4 regions of the Staphylococcus sp. GDY8P57P genome follow, and region 3 is predicted to be linked to each of the others. Evidence: riboswitches for the same ligand, from Rfam matches in the RefSeq annotation. Region 3 holds a riboswitch; each other region holds the start of a gene.
What was found. Region 3 has a riboswitch for thiamine pyrophosphate ahead of tenA (thiaminase II). Riboswitches for the same ligand answer to the same signal wherever they lie in the genome.
Positions count from the first base shown of each region.

Region 1: linked by a shared signal. The riboswitch ahead of KA878_RS07750 (thiamine phosphate synthase) and the one ahead of tenA (thiaminase II) in region 3 are both predicted to bind thiamine pyrophosphate.
Region 2: linked by a shared signal. The riboswitch ahead of KA878_RS06465 (ECF transporter S component) and the one ahead of tenA (thiaminase II) in region 3 are both predicted to bind thiamine pyrophosphate.
Region 4: linked by a shared signal. The riboswitch ahead of thiC (phosphomethylpyrimidine synthase ThiC) and the one ahead of tenA (thiaminase II) in region 3 are both predicted to bind thiamine pyrophosphate.

Region 1 is NZ_JAESLK010000019.1:175,278-179,504, reverse strand. It holds gene KA878_RS07760 (putative quinol monooxygenase) at 44-328, opposite strand; gene KA878_RS07755 (pyruvate MFS transporter) at 697-1,977, opposite strand; TPP riboswitch at 2,566-2,675, shown strand; gene KA878_RS07750 (thiamine phosphate synthase) at 2,741-3,331, shown strand; gene thiO (glycine oxidase ThiO) at 3,324-4,227, shown strand, end outside.
Region 2 is NZ_JAESLK010000018.1:249,125-253,351, reverse strand. It holds gene KA878_RS06475 (energy-coupling factor transporter transmembrane component T family protein) at 1-236, opposite strand, end outside; gene KA878_RS06470 (ABC transporter ATP-binding protein) at 229-1,632, opposite strand; gene KA878_RS06465 (ECF transporter S component) at 1,645-2,220, opposite strand; TPP riboswitch at 2,310-2,409, opposite strand; gene graF (glycopeptide resistance-associated protein GraF) at 2,877-2,996, opposite strand; gene auxA (lipoteichoic acid stability factor AuxA) at 3,146-4,227, shown strand, end outside.
Region 3 is NZ_JAESLK010000022.1:29,895-34,121, forward strand. It holds gene KA878_RS09415 (single-stranded DNA-binding protein) at 1-157, shown strand, start outside; gene KA878_RS09420 (transglycosylase family protein) at 501-1,193, shown strand; TPP riboswitch at 1,477-1,580, shown strand; gene tenA (thiaminase II) at 1,658-2,347, shown strand; gene thiD (bifunctional hydroxymethylpyrimidine kinase/phosphomethylpyrimidine kinase) at 2,340-3,161, shown strand; gene thiM (hydroxyethylthiazole kinase) at 3,154-3,945, shown strand; gene thiE (thiamine phosphate synthase) at 3,947-4,227, shown strand, end outside.
Region 4 is NZ_JAESLK010000007.1:99,108-103,334, forward strand. It holds gene rarD (EamA family transporter RarD) at 1-475, opposite strand, end outside; gene thiC (phosphomethylpyrimidine synthase ThiC) at 720-2,456, opposite strand; TPP riboswitch at 2,641-2,744, opposite strand; gene KA878_RS03270 (zinc ribbon domain-containing protein) at 2,860-3,075, opposite strand; gene KA878_RS03275 (PTS mannitol transporter subunit IIBC) at 3,455-4,227, shown strand, end outside.

The DNA.
Region 1 (4,227 bases), on a different contig from region 3:
TTATCCTACCTTAGTAATGTTTACGTTATGAAATTAACTTTAATTATTTTACTTCAGCTACGTCGATCACTGGTTTTTCTGTAATATAGTTACCGATATTTTCACTAAACACTTTAAAATGATCTGAATGATTGTGTGCTTCAACAGCAGCTTGATCTTTATAGTTCTCTACAACTACGAACGTATTACGTTCACTTACATCTTCATAGTGACTATAAAATGTATTACCTTCTTCTTCACGTGCATGTTTGACTAAATTCGTCATTAAATCTAAATAAGCAGCACGATGTTCTTCACTTACTTTAAGTTTTGCATTAATAATAATCATACATTTCACCCTCAATTTGTGATTTATTCACTATCATCTTACCACTTCCACACATATAAAACAGGGAGTGGGACAGAATTCTTTTTAAATTCGTCGTCTCACTCCCAACTTTCTTTGCTTGTAGAATTTCTTAGTGAAATTCTCTTTGTTGGGGCCCCGACTCCCAACTTGCTTTGCTTGTAGAATTTCTTGATGAAATTCTCTTTGCTGGGGCCCCGCCCGCAAGGATGACTAAAACTGAGAAAAGCTTGATTTAAGCGCCTTCTCAGTTCAGTCAGCTACTGCGTAATTGCAAAATAGCTTAATTATATTATTTATGTCCCAGTCTCGACTATTTATCTAGGCATAATGCCCTAGTTTATATAAAATTATTTTAATTCACGACTTTCATCTTTAATCAATGGTTTATCTGGTGATACAAATAACCATAAAATTGCTGCGATAACTGCTGGAATAATTAGCAATTGGAAAGTCATTGTCCAACCAAGTGATGCTACTAATGCACCAGCTAAGAATGGACTTAATAACGCACCAATGTTACCCCATAAGTTCATCCAACCAGATACAGTACCTGCGAAGTTTCTACCAATGTCATTCGCTGCAGCCCAGCTCATACCCATTGATACGCCCATACCACCTAAACCAAGTGATAACCAGAAAATAGTTACATATAAATTATCAGTATGTACTGCAAAGAAAATTGAAACTGCAAATACGATGAAACCTACAATAGCAATCAAACCTCTTGAAATAAATCTTGATTGACCACTGCGTAAAATTTTATCTGAAATCGCACCAGCAGATAAAATTAAAATAAACATAATGAACCAAGGTAATGAACTAATCGCCATGTCTTTAAATTCTACATGATATTGTTCAGTTAAGTACGTTGGTAACCAAATTAAGAATAATGAAATAACAAATTGTACTACAAAGTATTGACCTGCAATCGCATAGAAACTAATACGACGGAAGAATTGATTCCATGGTGGTAATGATTTCGTTGTTTGAACAAGGTCACGATTCTCCATAATGAAATGTTTCTCTGCGTCATTAACCATACGATGTTGTTCAGGTAAATCTTTCGCAATAATTCCCCATAATATTGCAATTAAGATACCTGCCACACCAAAGATATAAAATACTGCTTGCCAGTTAAATGCGTTTACAATAGCAATTGTAATGACAGGTGCTAATACAGGCCCAAAATATGAACCAGCAAGTAACATACTTGATGCTCTACCTTTCTCATCTTTAGAGAACCAGTTTGCATTAAACACGGCGTTTGATGGATACATAGGCGCTTCCCCGATACCGAATAAGAAACGAACTAAATATAATAAACCGTGATGTTTAATCATACCTGTTAAAATGGTGAAAGCACTCCACCATACTAAAGCAATTGTAATCATCTTACGTGGTCCGAATTTCTCAGCTAGCATACCTGAAGGTACTTGCATTAAAGCATAACCTAACGAGAAGAATGAAGCTAATAGACCAAATTGTTGTTTTGTCATATGTAAATCTTCCATCATTTGCGGGGCAATATACGAAATGTTGGATCTATCCATATAGGCGATTACACCTATAATAAAAAATGCTAATGCAAAAAACCAACGAACACTACTTTTCTTTTGTCTTTGTACCATAACCTCTTTTTCCTACTTCCTCTAATTTGTTGATTCTAAATATGTTGTCTAATATACTCACAAGACTCCCTATTATACAAAAATAACTCCCTTATAACCCTTACCATCATAGGGTTTTTAGCATTTATTTTTATTTATATTACCAGGTTTTGAAATCGTTTTCAATATCTTATTTAAAAGTTCTTTTATTAAATTGTACATCGTTCGTTACTTTATTCACTAATTGCGTCATTTGGGAGTGGCGCAGCATTCTTTTCACATTCATTGTCCACTCCCAGCTTGCTTAGCTTGTAAAATCACTTTCGTGATTTTTTGTGTTGGGGCCCCGACTTCCAGCTTGCTGTGTTTGTAGAATGTCGTAATGTCATTCTTTGTGGTGGGCCCCACTCCCAAGGATGACTAGAACCGACAAAAGCTTAATTTAAGCGCCTTCTCCGTTCAGTCAGCTACTGAGAATTGGTGAAATAGGATCATTATATGATTGATGTCCCTTGCTCTTCCTATTAAAATTTGAACTCTATTCGAAAAAATTGTAGAATAAATTTGAAATCAAACGTGAATCATAATTATTAAAAATTAAATAGATAATTTATCCACTGGAAGTGCCTTTGTTTAAGGCTGAGAGTAAAGAAAGAACTTTATAATTCCTGGAACCTGATCCAGTTTGCACTGGCGTAGGAAAGTGGCTTGCTAAATAACGTTCTATATAGACCAACGCTATTTCCTACGAAGGAGATAGCGTTTTTTTCATTTATTAGGAGTGATAGCCATCTTTATAGCGATAACAACTTACAAACATTTAACAGCGTCAGATTTACAACATTTTCTTGATATTAGTGAGGGGATTGATGGTTTACTCTTTCGTACCCCTATGTCTAGAGATGAGTTGCGTTCTTTTCTCAGCATATTAATCGTTGCTGGATTCCCTAGAGATAAAATCATTGTCCATAGCGATGTCGAATTATTAGAAGCGCTAAATCTTACACGTTTACATTGTCGCGAGATGGACACGTTGGCATTCCACTATAAAGAACACCATCCAGAGGTGCAGGTTAGCATGTCAACGCACTCGGTTGACACTGTTAAACAGGCTTATCGACATCACTTGGATTATGTCTTTTATGGTCATATATTTCCAACCGCTTCTAAGCCAAATCAGCAACCTAGAACATCGTCCGAAATCAACGATGTTTTGCACGTGCCTATCCCGATTTATGCCATAGGTGGTATGACGGAAGATACGATACATCAACTGCCGCCTGGCTTTGCAGGTATTTGTGCAATCTCATACTTTATGAACGCATCTTTACAACAAATTCAACATCTACGAAAGGAGTGGTTGAAAGATGCATGACGTTCTTATTATTGGTTCTGGTGTCATCGGAATGTCCATTGCAAGACACCTTAGTCACACGCATCTCGACATCGCAATCGTTGACCGAGATATACCTGGTAAACATGCATCCTATAAAGCTGGTGGCATGTTAGGTGCTCAGAATGAATTTACAGAAGATAGTGATTTATTTCGACTTGCACTCGAGTCGCGAGACCTCTTTCCTGAATTATGCCAATCTTTACAAGATGAAACGGGCATTGATATTCAATATCAAGCATCTGGATTAATTAAAATTGCGAATCAACCTAGTGATGTAGCCCATTTACGTGCACAATATCAATTCCTACACGCATTAGATCACAATGTTGTTGCGCTCTCAGACAATGACTTGGCCGATTTAACGAATGGTAATGTCTCTGCAGCAGACATGGCTATTTATATCCCAAATGATGGACAAATCAATGCGAATCATTATACGAAAGCATTGTTTAAATCTCTGCAACAACGTCACATTACGCGCTACTTTAATACAGATGTTACTGACATTCATCGTCTGAATGGCTACTATCAAATCGCATCATCTAAAGGTGATTTATATGCTAAAAAGGTTATCGTTGCAGGTGGTGCATGGTCATCTCAACTATTAAAGCAGTATCAACTACCACGTGAGGTTGTTGGCGTTAAAGGTGAAGTCCTACTTGTGGAACACGATAATTTACATTTAAATCAAACGGTATTTACGACCAATGGATGTTATGTTGTGCCAAAACAACCCAACCGTTATTTAATTGGTGCTACTAGTGAATTTGATAATTATTCAGTAGGTAATACAACGCAAGGCATTTCCTGGTTGAAACATTATGCAACAGCACGTATTCCTGAACTTGCAAACGCACGTGTACTCAAACAATGGT
Region 2 (4,227 bases), on a different contig from region 3:
AATAATGACGATAATAGCGCAAATAGCACAGTGGCTAAAATAAAGGCTCCGGTAATTTTAAACTGCGTACCATTAAATGCCATTAAAAATAAAAACATAATAATGGTAATGTAAATCATATAATCAAAATTATGGACAAATATAATGAAAATGAATAGCGCTACACCAAGTAAAAGTTTCGTAATGATATTAACGTCATCTACAAAGGAATAGTGTTTCTTCCAACGTTCAAACATGTGATTCACCTTCCTCTTCAATGAGTTGGTTATCTTCGACGATTAAACGACGTGTTGGATAGCGATGAATGATTTCCGGATCGTGTGTAACCATAATGATGGTTTGACCACTTGAGACACTTTCCTGGAAAAGTTCAATCAATTGGAATGTATTGTGACTATCCAGTCCGAATGTTGGTTCATCTAGCAAGATGATATCGGCTTTTGAACTTAGTGCAGTAGCTACGCTAAGACGTCGTTTCTGACCCATAGATAATTCAAATGGATGTTGGTTTTTAACAGCTTCTAAATGCAATAATTTTAAAAGTTTCATCGTTTCATTTTCAGCGATTGAAGGTTCTTGATGATTATAATGTATATATATTTCTTCATAAACTGAATTTGTTATAAATTGTAATTCAGGGTTTTGATAAACGAGATACATATGCTTGGCTGCATCTTTAATTTTCTTCAATATTGTATTCTTATAAGCCATCGTGCCTTCATATTTTATAAGTTGCATCATTGATTCTAACAGTGTTGTTTTACCTGTACCATTTTTCCCAGTTATCGTAATCCATTCTCCAGAATGAACATTTAATTCGGATGTCTGGAATAATTGTTTTTTACCACGAATAACTTGACCATTCTTAAAAGTAAATAATGTTTCAGCTTCATTAGATGGAAATGTAATCGGCTTTGGCGCATGATCCCAAGCATGAGGATGCCAAACGCCAAATTCAGTGAGTAAATGCTCACAGTTTTTTAATATGTAATCCGGTGTGCCATCTGCTATGATTTGTCCTTCATAATTCAATAAGATGACTCTATCGACATGCTCCCAAATATGTTCAACTTTGTGTTCGACAATAAGCACAGTTTGATCAGACCATAACTGAATAAGTCGTTGCCACAAATCAGCTGTAGCATCTACATCTAACATGGCAGTAGGCTCATCTAAGAAAAGCGTATTAGCTTCTTGTAAAATAGTTTCAACAATAGCGAGCTTTTGTTTCATACCGCCACTAAGATGATTAACGAATGTATTGTCCGTAACATTTAAATCAACCGATGCTAAAGCATTCTCTATAAGTGCGTCCATTTCATTGCGTGGTACTTGTTTATTTTCTAGAACGAAAGCAAGTTCTTCATACACTTTAGGCATACAAAACTGCGTATCTGGATCTTGAAAGATGACACCAGAATGTGGATCGATTTCAAGTTCATCATATTTCATAGGTAACTCAATTAGATTTGGCACAATGCCACTTAAAACATTAAGCAATGTGCTTTTACCAGATCCTGAAGGACCTAGTAAAAGCACTTTTTCTTTATCTTTAATTTCAATATTCAAATTATCGAAGATTTTACGTTCGCCATTCGGATATTTCAGACGTAAATTTTTCGCTTTTAACACTTTAATTTCCCCTTATAGGTTGTCGTAGTCTTTTTGAGAAGCAGGGCGGAATAATTTCGTCACACCTGTTTGATCTAATGCTTTAACAATGAGATAAGATAATAAGCCGGCAATGACAATACCGCTAATAGAACGGAATATAATGAATAAAAGAAGATTCCATCCTGCGACTTCAGCTAAATAACCGTAATAATAATCAACTGGAAATGAAATTAATGCAGTTGCTAATCCAGCTAATACAGCAACCATTAATGATCTAGATTTGTATTTAAAAATAGCAAAAATAATTTCACAAGCTAAACCTTGAAGAATTGCATATACAATTGTAGGAATATCAAATTTCCCCATAACAATTGTTTCACCAGCACCTGCAGCAAACTCTGCAATAAGTGCAATACCAGGTTTAGGAATAATTAAATATGCGACGATAGCTGCCATAAACCATACGCCATATGTTAATTGTTCAATATGAACACCGGCAACTTGCGCCACGTTATACGCAAACCACCATAAGTTATAAATTATCGCAAATACTACTGCAATCAGAACAGTTACAAGGATTTCTGAAAGCTTTAAACCTTTTGACATGATATTTCCTCCTAAAAAAACGCACAACCATCCGTAGAAAGTTGTGCGTGAATTTAAATAAAAAGTTTTATATGTATTTACTACAATTATTTATATTAGCAACACTTTCCTACGCTAGTTTTAACTAGTTCAGGTTCAAAGGGTTCGAGGTAAAACCTCATCTCAGTATACACACCCCTAGTGCGTTTTATATTTAATTTATTTTAAATGTATGACTTTTATGAATTAATGTCAAGGCGATTTTAATTAAATTAAATAAAATGAAAGAAAAATCGATGGGAGTGGGACAGAATTCTTTTAAATTCGTCGTATCCCCAACCTGCTTTGCTTGTAAAATCACTTTCGTGATTTTTTGTGTTGGGGCCCCGACTCCCAGCTTGCTTTGTTTGTAGAATTTCTTGATGAAATTCTCTTTGTTGGGGCCCCGACCCCAACTTGCTTTGCTTGTAGAATTTCTTGATGAAATTCTCTTTGTTGGGGCCCCGACCCCAACTTGCTTTGCTTGTAGAATTTCTTTATGAAATTCTCTTTGTTGGGGCCCCGCCCGCAAGGGTGACTAGAACTGATAAAAGCTTGAATTAAGCGCCTTCTCAGTTCGGTTAGCTACGCAAATGAATGAGTGAAACTGTAGCCTTTATAAATAATTGCTTTAGTAATTAATCTAAAGTGTCTTGAACATCTTTTTTAGTTTGTTCGATGTCATCAGTTTTTTCTTCTTTTTGTTCTTTTAATTTTTCTTCTACTTCTTTTGCTTTTTTAGCATCTTCGTTTGTCATAATGAACACTCCTTGTTAGATTAATGTTTACAATTTAAGTTTACCCATATAAAACTAGGATAAACTTATATAGGTCTCAAGATGTATTTTATTGTTTAATAAAGACAAGATTAACATCTTACTATATAATGAATTTTGAGGTGAACAGTATGTCTTTTCTTAAGAAACACACCGAGATTATTTTTAGTTATATTGTCGGTATCGTTTCACTCTTCACGGGTCTCATAATACTTATAAATTTACCTTTAATTAATCAATTAAAGGATAAAGATAAAGTTGAATTAAAAATTCATAATTTATGGGATTTCCTTAATGCATTCTTCAGTGAAATTATTAGAGTGATGAGTAGGTTCATAGGCAACTTTCCTATTATTAGTGCAGTCATAATTATTCTGTTTGGTATTCTTGTAATGCTTATTGGTTATGCATTATATAGAACTACGAAATATGATTACGACATCTCAATTTTCTTTTTAATTATTGGGATTTTATACTTCCTCATTTCAATTACTTTAATGACTCAAGTATATAGTTTTTGGGCAATTATTTTTATTATTCCTTTTATTATTCACACAGGCTACATTGTATATAAAGATGAACTTAATGTTGCTAATAGAAAAAATCATTACTTATGGATTATCTTTTCTTATGGAATAAGTTATTTAATTACTCAAATTTCTTTATACGGCAAAATTGATGCCAATGAAATTGCACCAATAGATATTTTAAGTGTAAATACATTTTTCTTAGTAATGTGGTTATTAGCGCAAGCTTCAATTTGGAATTTCTTATTCTTAAGAAGATCCTTACCATTGACTAAAGAAGAATTGGGAGAAGAAGAACCAGAATTATCAAGAACAAGTAAAGGAAATGTTTCGAATCAGTCTAAAGTTCATTTTAAACAGCTTCAAGATAAAACATCAGAATATGCACGTAAGACGAGAAGAAGTGTCGATTTAGAAAAAATCAGATCAAAACGTGATAAATTTAAGAATAAATTCAAAAATGTATTTAATATTGAAGAAGATGATATTCCTAATTGGATGAGACGGCCGAAATGGATTAAACCAGCGTATGTAGAAATATTCTGTGGTTTCATTTTATTCCTATTTACATTTATTGAATTTAATAACAGAAATGCTTTATTTGTATCAGGTGAATGGGAACTATCTCAAACACAATATGTTGTTGAATGGGTAACTTTATTATTATTAATGCTAGTTATTATCAC
Region 3 (4,227 bases):
CGATAAAGAGGGCCAAACGCAATTTGTGACCGAATTATATGTTGAAACAATTAAATTTATGTCCCCCAAATCCAAAAATAATGATATTCTCCCTGACACCTCATTCAATGAAGACACTTATTCATACGATCACCTAGAAGTGATTGATATAAACTAATGTTCTATTAACTCCATCCCTATTTACTATAAATAACTTCTTTAATTATACTCATGGCCTCTCTTATATTATCAATTTTATAAGAGAGGTTCTTAAATTTTTAATATAATTATCTGAAAGATTTCATTAGTATTACAAGAGATACTTATATATATAGCTACTCAAAACCGTCATGAAAGTCCATAACTAAAAAATAGGATTACAGTACGTTTGTAATTTGGATGTAAAAAAGTACTGGCTTTTTTTATTTCACTGTAACCTACTATGGTTTTATGGATGTTAAAGTGTTACTTGTAAAATTTATTATTAAGACACAAACAAATCTAGGAGGATATATATAATTATGAAAAAGACAATTATTGCTTCATCATTAGCAGTAGGTTTAGGAGTAGTTGCTGGCAACGCTGGACACGCAGATGCGAGCGAAGCTCAAGTAAATAAAGCTGAATTAGCACAATTAGCACAATCAAATGATCAATCATTAAATAATAGCCCTATCCAAGAAGGTGCATATAACGTAACATTTGATTATGAAGGTTTCACTTATCATTTCGAATCAGATGGTACTAACTGGAGTTGGAACTATGCACAAACAGGCTTAGTTTCACCACAACAAGATGTTAGTGAACAAGCATCAGCTGCTACTAACCAAACTTCAGCTGAACAAGTAGCTTCTTCACAACAATCTAGTCAAGCTCAACCAACACAAGTACAACAAGCACCACAAACTCAACAAACACAACAACCACAAACTGAAGCTACAACTTCTAACTCAAGTGCTTCAAGTGGTTCTTCTGTAAATGTAAACAGTCATTTACAACAAATTGCACAACGTGAATCAGGTGGCGACATTACTGCTATTAATCCAAGTTCAGGTGCAGCAGGTAAATATCAATTCTTACAATCAACTTGGGATTCAGTAGCACCTGCTCAATATAAAGGTGTATCACCAGCACAAGCACCAGAACACGTTCAAGATGCTGCTGCTGTTAAATTATATAATACTGCAGGTCCATCACAATGGGTAACTGCTTAATTTAGCAATATAATAATATTAATTGAGTAGGCTGGGACATAATAAAGTGTCTCAGCCTGCTTTTTCATTTTGACAATAGATGACTGATTTGAAAATACGCTTAAATCAAGCTTTTTTAGCACTAGTTATCCTTGCGGGCGGGCCCCAACAAAGAGAATTTCACTAAGAAATGCTACAAGCAAAGTAAGCTAGGGAGAACAATGAGTTTATTTTATTTCTGTCCTCTCGCTTTCTGTTTTATTTGATAAATCCTAATCAATTTGATATCGTTAAATTAATAAGATAATGCTACTAGGGGAGCCATTGCCAATGGCTGAGATGATTAAATTCAGACCCTTATAACCTGATTTGGTTAATGCCAACGTAGGAAAGTAGTAATGTATATGTTATGTTCTCTTTATTGAATGATAGCTACATTTCTACGTTGAAATGTAGCATTTTTTAATTTTAAGGAGGATATGACTATGACATTTTCAACTGAGATTAAAGAGGCTTCACAACCTATTATTGAAGATATCTATAATGATGGGTTTATTCAAGACCTTTTAAAAGGGAAGTTAGACGCTCAAGCAGTACGTCAATATTTAAGAGCGGATGCATCATATTTAAAGGAATTTACAAATTTGTATGCACTTCTTATCCCAAAAGCACCAACAATGAAAGATGTTAAATTTTTAGTTGAACAAATTGAATTTATGCTAGATGGTGAAGTTGAGGCACATGAAATTTTAGCAGATTACATTAATGAACCTTATGAAGAAATTGTTAAAGAAAAAGTATGGCCTCCAAGCGGTGATCATTACATTAAACATATGTATTATCATGCCTATGCACATGAGAATGCGGCGTATACAATAGCTGCAATGGCACCATGCCCTTATGTATATGAAGTTGTAGCTAAAATGGCATTAGAGGATCAAAATCTAAATAGAGATTCTGTAACTGCAAAATGGTTTGATTTCTATAGTACAGAAATGCGTCCATTAATAGAAGTATTTGATAATTTATTAGATGAATTAACAGCAAATTGTACAGAACAAGAAAAGCATGATATTAAAGAAAGTTTCTTACAAAGTACGATTCACGAACGTAATTTCTTTAATATGGCTTATACTAACGAACAATGGAACTTCGGAGGCGACAAAAATGCATAAACCTAAAATCGCTTTAACAATCGCGGGAACTGATCCATCAGGTGGCGCTGGTGTAATGGCCGATTTAAAATCATTTCATGCCTGTGGTGTCTACGGCATGGCAGCTATTACAAGTATCGTTGCGCAAAATACTAAAGGGGTACAACATATCCATAATCTTGAGACAAGTTGGGTTCAAGAACAATTAGATAGCGTCTTCAATGACGAATTACCACACGCTATTAAAACAGGTATGATTGCGACTCATGAAACAATGGCGTTAATTCAACAATATTTGAGACAACATTCAGATATTCCATACGTTATCGATCCAGTCATGTTAGCTAAGAGTGGCGATTCGTTAATGGATGATGAAACCAAGAAACATTTACAGAATACATTACTACCTTTAGCAGATGTCGTCACGCCTAATATTCCTGAAGCAGAGGAAATAACAGGCATTAAAATAGACACGGAAGAAAATATTCGTAAAGCAGGCAATATCTTTATTAATGAAATAGGCAGTAAAGGCGTTGTCATAAAAGGTGGACACTCTGCAGATTTAAACAATGCTAAAGACTTCTTATTTACTAAGGATGATGTGTATACCTTTGAAGATCAACGCTTTGACACTAAACATACGCACGGAACTGGATGTACATTCTCAGCAGTGATTACTGCAGAACTGGCTAAAGGTAAATCTATCTATGAAGCGGTTAAAAAAGCGAAGAAATTTATTTCATTGAGTATTCAATATACGCCAGAAATTGGTCAAGGTAGAGGACCGGTAAACCATTTTGCATATATGAAGAAGGTTGGATTAGATGATGAATAATTTGGAACGTTTAAGACAAGAGAATCCTTTAGTTGTCTGTTATACAAATGATGTCGTGAAAAACTTTACGGCAAATGGATTACTTAGCATTGGTGCTAGTCCAGCAATGAGTGAAGCACCTGAAGAAGCGGAAGAATTTTATAAAGTTGCAGGGGCGTTACTTATTAATATTGGTACGATGACTAAGGCAAATGAACAAGACATTTTGGAAATAGGTAAAATAGCGAATCAGCAAGGAACACCCATTGTATTTGATCCAGTAGCAGTTGGTGCTTCTTCGTATCGCAAAGCATTTTGCCAAAAATTCTTATCAGAAGTGAAAGTATCAGTTATTAAAGGTAATGCTTCTGAAATTTTAACGTTAGTAGATGCAACAACAACGATGAAAGGTACGGATGGTGAAACTGACTTAGACGTTGTTGAAATAGCTAAGCGTGCCCATGAGAAATTGAATACAGCCATCGTGTTAACTGGTAAAGAAGATGTTATTGTCCAAAATAATAAAGTGGTGAAGTTATCTAATGGGTCACCATTATTAGCCAAGATTACTGGTGCTGGATGCTTACTTGGGGGCATTGTAGCAAGTTTCTTATTTAGAGAAGAAACGCCATCTCTACAAGTGTTAGAAGAAGCGGTTAGCATCTATAATATTGCTGCTGAACGCGCTGAACAAGATCAACAAGTAAATGGACCAGGTACATTTTTATCTAAATTATTAGATCAAATGTATGTCATTGATTTTAATACCTACCAACAACAAGTCAAAAGACAAGAGGTGGAGTAAAATGTTTAATCCATCACGATTAAATGTTTATTTTATTTGCGGTACGCAAGATATTCCAGAGGGAAAAGATATTAGAGAAATAGTGAAGCATGCCTTAAATGCCGGTATCACGCTTTTTCAATTTCGTGAAAAAGGACCCACGTCATTAGACGGTGCTGATAAAGAAAATTTAGCAATTGAGTTATTAAATTTATGTCATGACTATCATGTACCGTTTATTGTAAATGACGATGTTGATTTAGCTGAAAAAATAAATGCAGACGGTATTCATGTAGGGCAAGA
Region 4 (4,227 bases), on a different contig from region 3:
AGATAACTGGAAATTCTCCAACGCGTATCGTCATATAGAGTACTCCGATTGCCGCAAATACGATGGCTAAAGATTCAAATTTATTAAACCTTTCTTTTAGGAAAATAAACGCCAATAATATACTGACTAATGGATTAATGTAATAACCTAAACTAGATTGAAGGACGTGGCCATTAGATACAGCCCAAATGAACGTTCCCCAGTTCACCGTAATCACATAACCGGCAATAATGATGACGATAAGTTCAATTGGATGTGAGAATAGATGTTGCAAATCACGCTTGAATGTTTGTGATTTCTTTAAAACGACGATCATTAGAATCATAAAGATCATGGATAATACAATGCGATAAGCTAAGATTTCAAATGCACTAACGCCACCAATTAATTTCCAATAAATTGGCAAGATTCCCCATAGTACATATGCCCCTAACGCATATAGAATCCCTTTTTTGAATTCAGTATTGGAATTCATCCAAACCCTCCTATCGGTATAACCCTGGAAATATGTATTTAGTAATACAACTATGGTACCAATAGTTAAGAAGGTTAGATATATAAACTGCTCAAAATCTCTTAAATTCCCAATGAATCAGGTCGAATTAACCCGAATTTAGACATCCATCACTCTAACATCACACAACCCGAAGTCTTACCCTTTAATTCAAAAATAATAATGGCAGTGACTACACAAGCCACTGCTATAAGGTAATTCTGTATTATTGATAGATTTTGTTGCCTGATTTTCTAAACTCTTCGTCTTTTTCTCTCATACCTTCTAATTGTTCTTTATATGAATCACGAATCTCATGTGACAATTTCATTGAACAGAATTTGGGTCCACACATACTACAGAAATGTGCAATTTTTGCAGCTTCAGCGGGTAAGGTTTCATCATGAAATTCTCTTGCGCGTTCTGGGTCTAATGATAAATTGAATTGATCTATCCAACGGAATTCAAAGCGTGCTTTACTAATCGCATCATCGCGAACCGTAGCACCTGGTAAGCCTTTCGCTAAGTCGGCTGCATGCGCTGCGATTTTATATGTTACAACACCATCACGAACATCGTCTTTATTTGGTAAACCAAGATGTTCTTTAGGTGTTACGTAACATAACATCGCTGTGCCATAACTTGCAATTTGGGCTGCACCAATGGCAGATGTTATATGATCATATGCTGGCGCGATATCAGTGACTAAGGGGCCTAATGTATAGAATGGTGCTTCTTTACAATAGAAATCTGCTAAATCCTGGTTCTCTTTTATTTTATACATTGGGATATGTCCTGGTCCTTCAATCATGACTTGCACATCATGTTTCCAAGCAATTTCAGTTAATTCACCTAGTGTTTTAAGTTCTGCAATTTGGCTTTCATCGTTAGCATCATAAATTGAACCTGGACGTAAACCGTCTCCTAGAGATACTGCCACATCATATTTGTTTAAGATTTTACAAATATCTTCAAAATGCGTATATAAGAAACTTTCTTCATGATGTGCAAGACACCATTGCGCAATAATTGATCCTCCACGCGATACAATACCTGTTAAACGATTGACAGTTAGTGGAATGTAATGTAACAACAAGCCAGCATGAATCGTGAAGTAGTCGACACCTTGTTCGGCTTGTTCAATTAACGTATCTCGATAAACTTCCCAAGTTAAGTCTTCAGCTACACCGTTTACCTTTTCCAAAGCTTGATAAATTGGTACCGTACCTACTGGAACTGGTGAATTACGAATCAAATATTCGCGAGTAGAATGGATGTTCTTACCTGTCGACAAATCCATCATCGTATCTGCACCCCAGTGAATTGCCCACACCAATTTCTCGATTTCCGCTTCAATCGAAGATGAAACGATGGAGTTACCAATGTTCGCATTAATCTTAACTTTAAAATTCTTTCCAATAATCATCGGTTCTGATTCAGGATGATTGATGTTACTCGGTATAATCGCACGTCCTCTCGCAATTTCTTCTCTCACAAATTCTGGGTCTACTTGTTCACGAATCGCAACGAATTCCATTTCTTTAGTGATAATGCCTTGTTTCGCATAATGCATTTGGGTTACAACTTTATCTTTCATTGCACGTTTCGGTTGATAATGAAAAGGGTGTGCTACATAGTTTTTATGACCATCTTTCTTAAAGCCATTATCAATCGATTGAACCTTGCGTCCTTCATAGCATACGACATCTTCACGTTCAGCAATCCATGATCTTCTATTTTTTGGAATCCCTCGATTAACATTTACCTCATAACTCTCATCATGGTAAGGTCCCGCTGTATCGTACACTATTATTGGTTCATTTTTAAATGAACTACTTTCAAGTTGCGTATCCGACAACTCAATTTCACGAAATGGAACTTTGATTTCGTCGTTCTTTCCTGTTTTAAAGATTCGTTTGCTCGCTGGAAAATTCTTTTTAAAATTAATCAATTCTTGTTTCATATACATAACCTTCCTATGCCACTAGGTATATCTCAAATGACTGATCAATACATGCACAAAAAAACATTCAGCTGAACACTGAATGCATAAGAAAATAAGCAAAGTATATTAAACAAATTTATATGTATCTTAAATTATTAAAGTGAAAGTGAACAAACCTTTTAACTTTAATATCTTTTAGTCTAAATGTACTCACTTGCTTCCCTACGCTAGTATTAACTAGATCAGGTACGAAGGGTTGGAGTTTTAAACTCCTTTCAGCCACTTAAAGCACCCCTAGCAGATGATATTGTATTACAAGCATAATTGTACCAAACGTGTCATATTACTACAAATTAAGATTTATTGTGCATAGAAAAACAGTGGTCTTAATAACCACTGTCTAAAATTCTATTTACTTAACTTATCCACCAAAGAATAAATCAATAATATCACTTGTTCTATTTTTATCAGTTTTATAAAACTCTGTATAACCACAATTCTTGCAAGTGATTGTTTTAAAGTTGTTATGTTGGACATCAAACATCTTAGATAGTCCAGAACCTGTTGCCGATAGTGTCCCCTCTTCCACTTCTGTATGTCCACATTTCACACAGCCGTTTCCTGCATTCCCAGTCATACACAACACTCCTTTATTGTTTCTTACTTATTTTATAGCCTATTTATTAATCGCTAATCTTTAGATATTAAATATCTCCAGTTGAATTACACGTTTGTTTTAAAGATGTTTGACATCACTCTTTTAATTCTCAAATTATAGATAAGTCATCTTATAAATAACAATCTAAATTCAGGATTTTCGGCAAAATATATGCAAAACTTGGCTTTCAGATTTGCTCGCTAATTACTTCTATCCAAACCCTAAACCCATTCTCCATGACCTTGCCACACTGTTGTCACATTTACTGTGACAAAGTGGCATTTTCTTTATGTTGAAGACGCTTTCTTACGCCCTTACAATTGAAGTATCAAATCAGAATAAAAAAAGAGGTGTAGTTATGGCTCAAACAGAGACACAAGAGAAAAAAGGTCTCGGCCGTAAAGTTCAAGCGTTTGGTTCATTCCTTAGTAGTATGATTATGCCAAACATCGGTGCGTTTATCGCATGGGGCTTTATTGCTGCGATTTTCATTGATAATGGCTGGTATCCTAATAAAGAATTATCTCAATTAGCAGGACCAATGATCACGTACTTAATTCCATTACTTATCGCATTTAGTGGTGGTCGTTTAATTCACGACTTACGTGGTGGTATCGTTGCAGCGACAGCAACTATGGGGGTTATTGTTGCATTACCAGATACACCAATGTTACTTGGCGCAATGATTATGGGACCACTTGTTGGTTGGTTAATGAAGAAAGTTGACCAATTCTTACAACCTAGAACACCACAAGGCTTTGAAATGTTATTCAATAACTTCTCAGCAGGTATTCTAGCATTCATTATGACAATCCTTGGCTTCAAACTATTGGCGCCAATTATGCAATTCATCATGCACATCTTATCAGTAGCAGTTGAATTCTTAGTACACTTACACTTATTACCAATTGTAAGTATCATCGTAGAACCAGCTAAAATTTTATTCCTTAACAACGCGATTAACCATGGTGTATTCACACCACTTGGTACTGACCAAGCCGCAAGTGCAGGTCAATCTATTCTATTCGCAATCGAATCAAACCCTGGACCAGGTATCGGTATCTTATTAGCGTACATGATCTTCGGTAAAGGTACTGCTAAAGCAACTTCATATGGTGCAGGTATCATCCA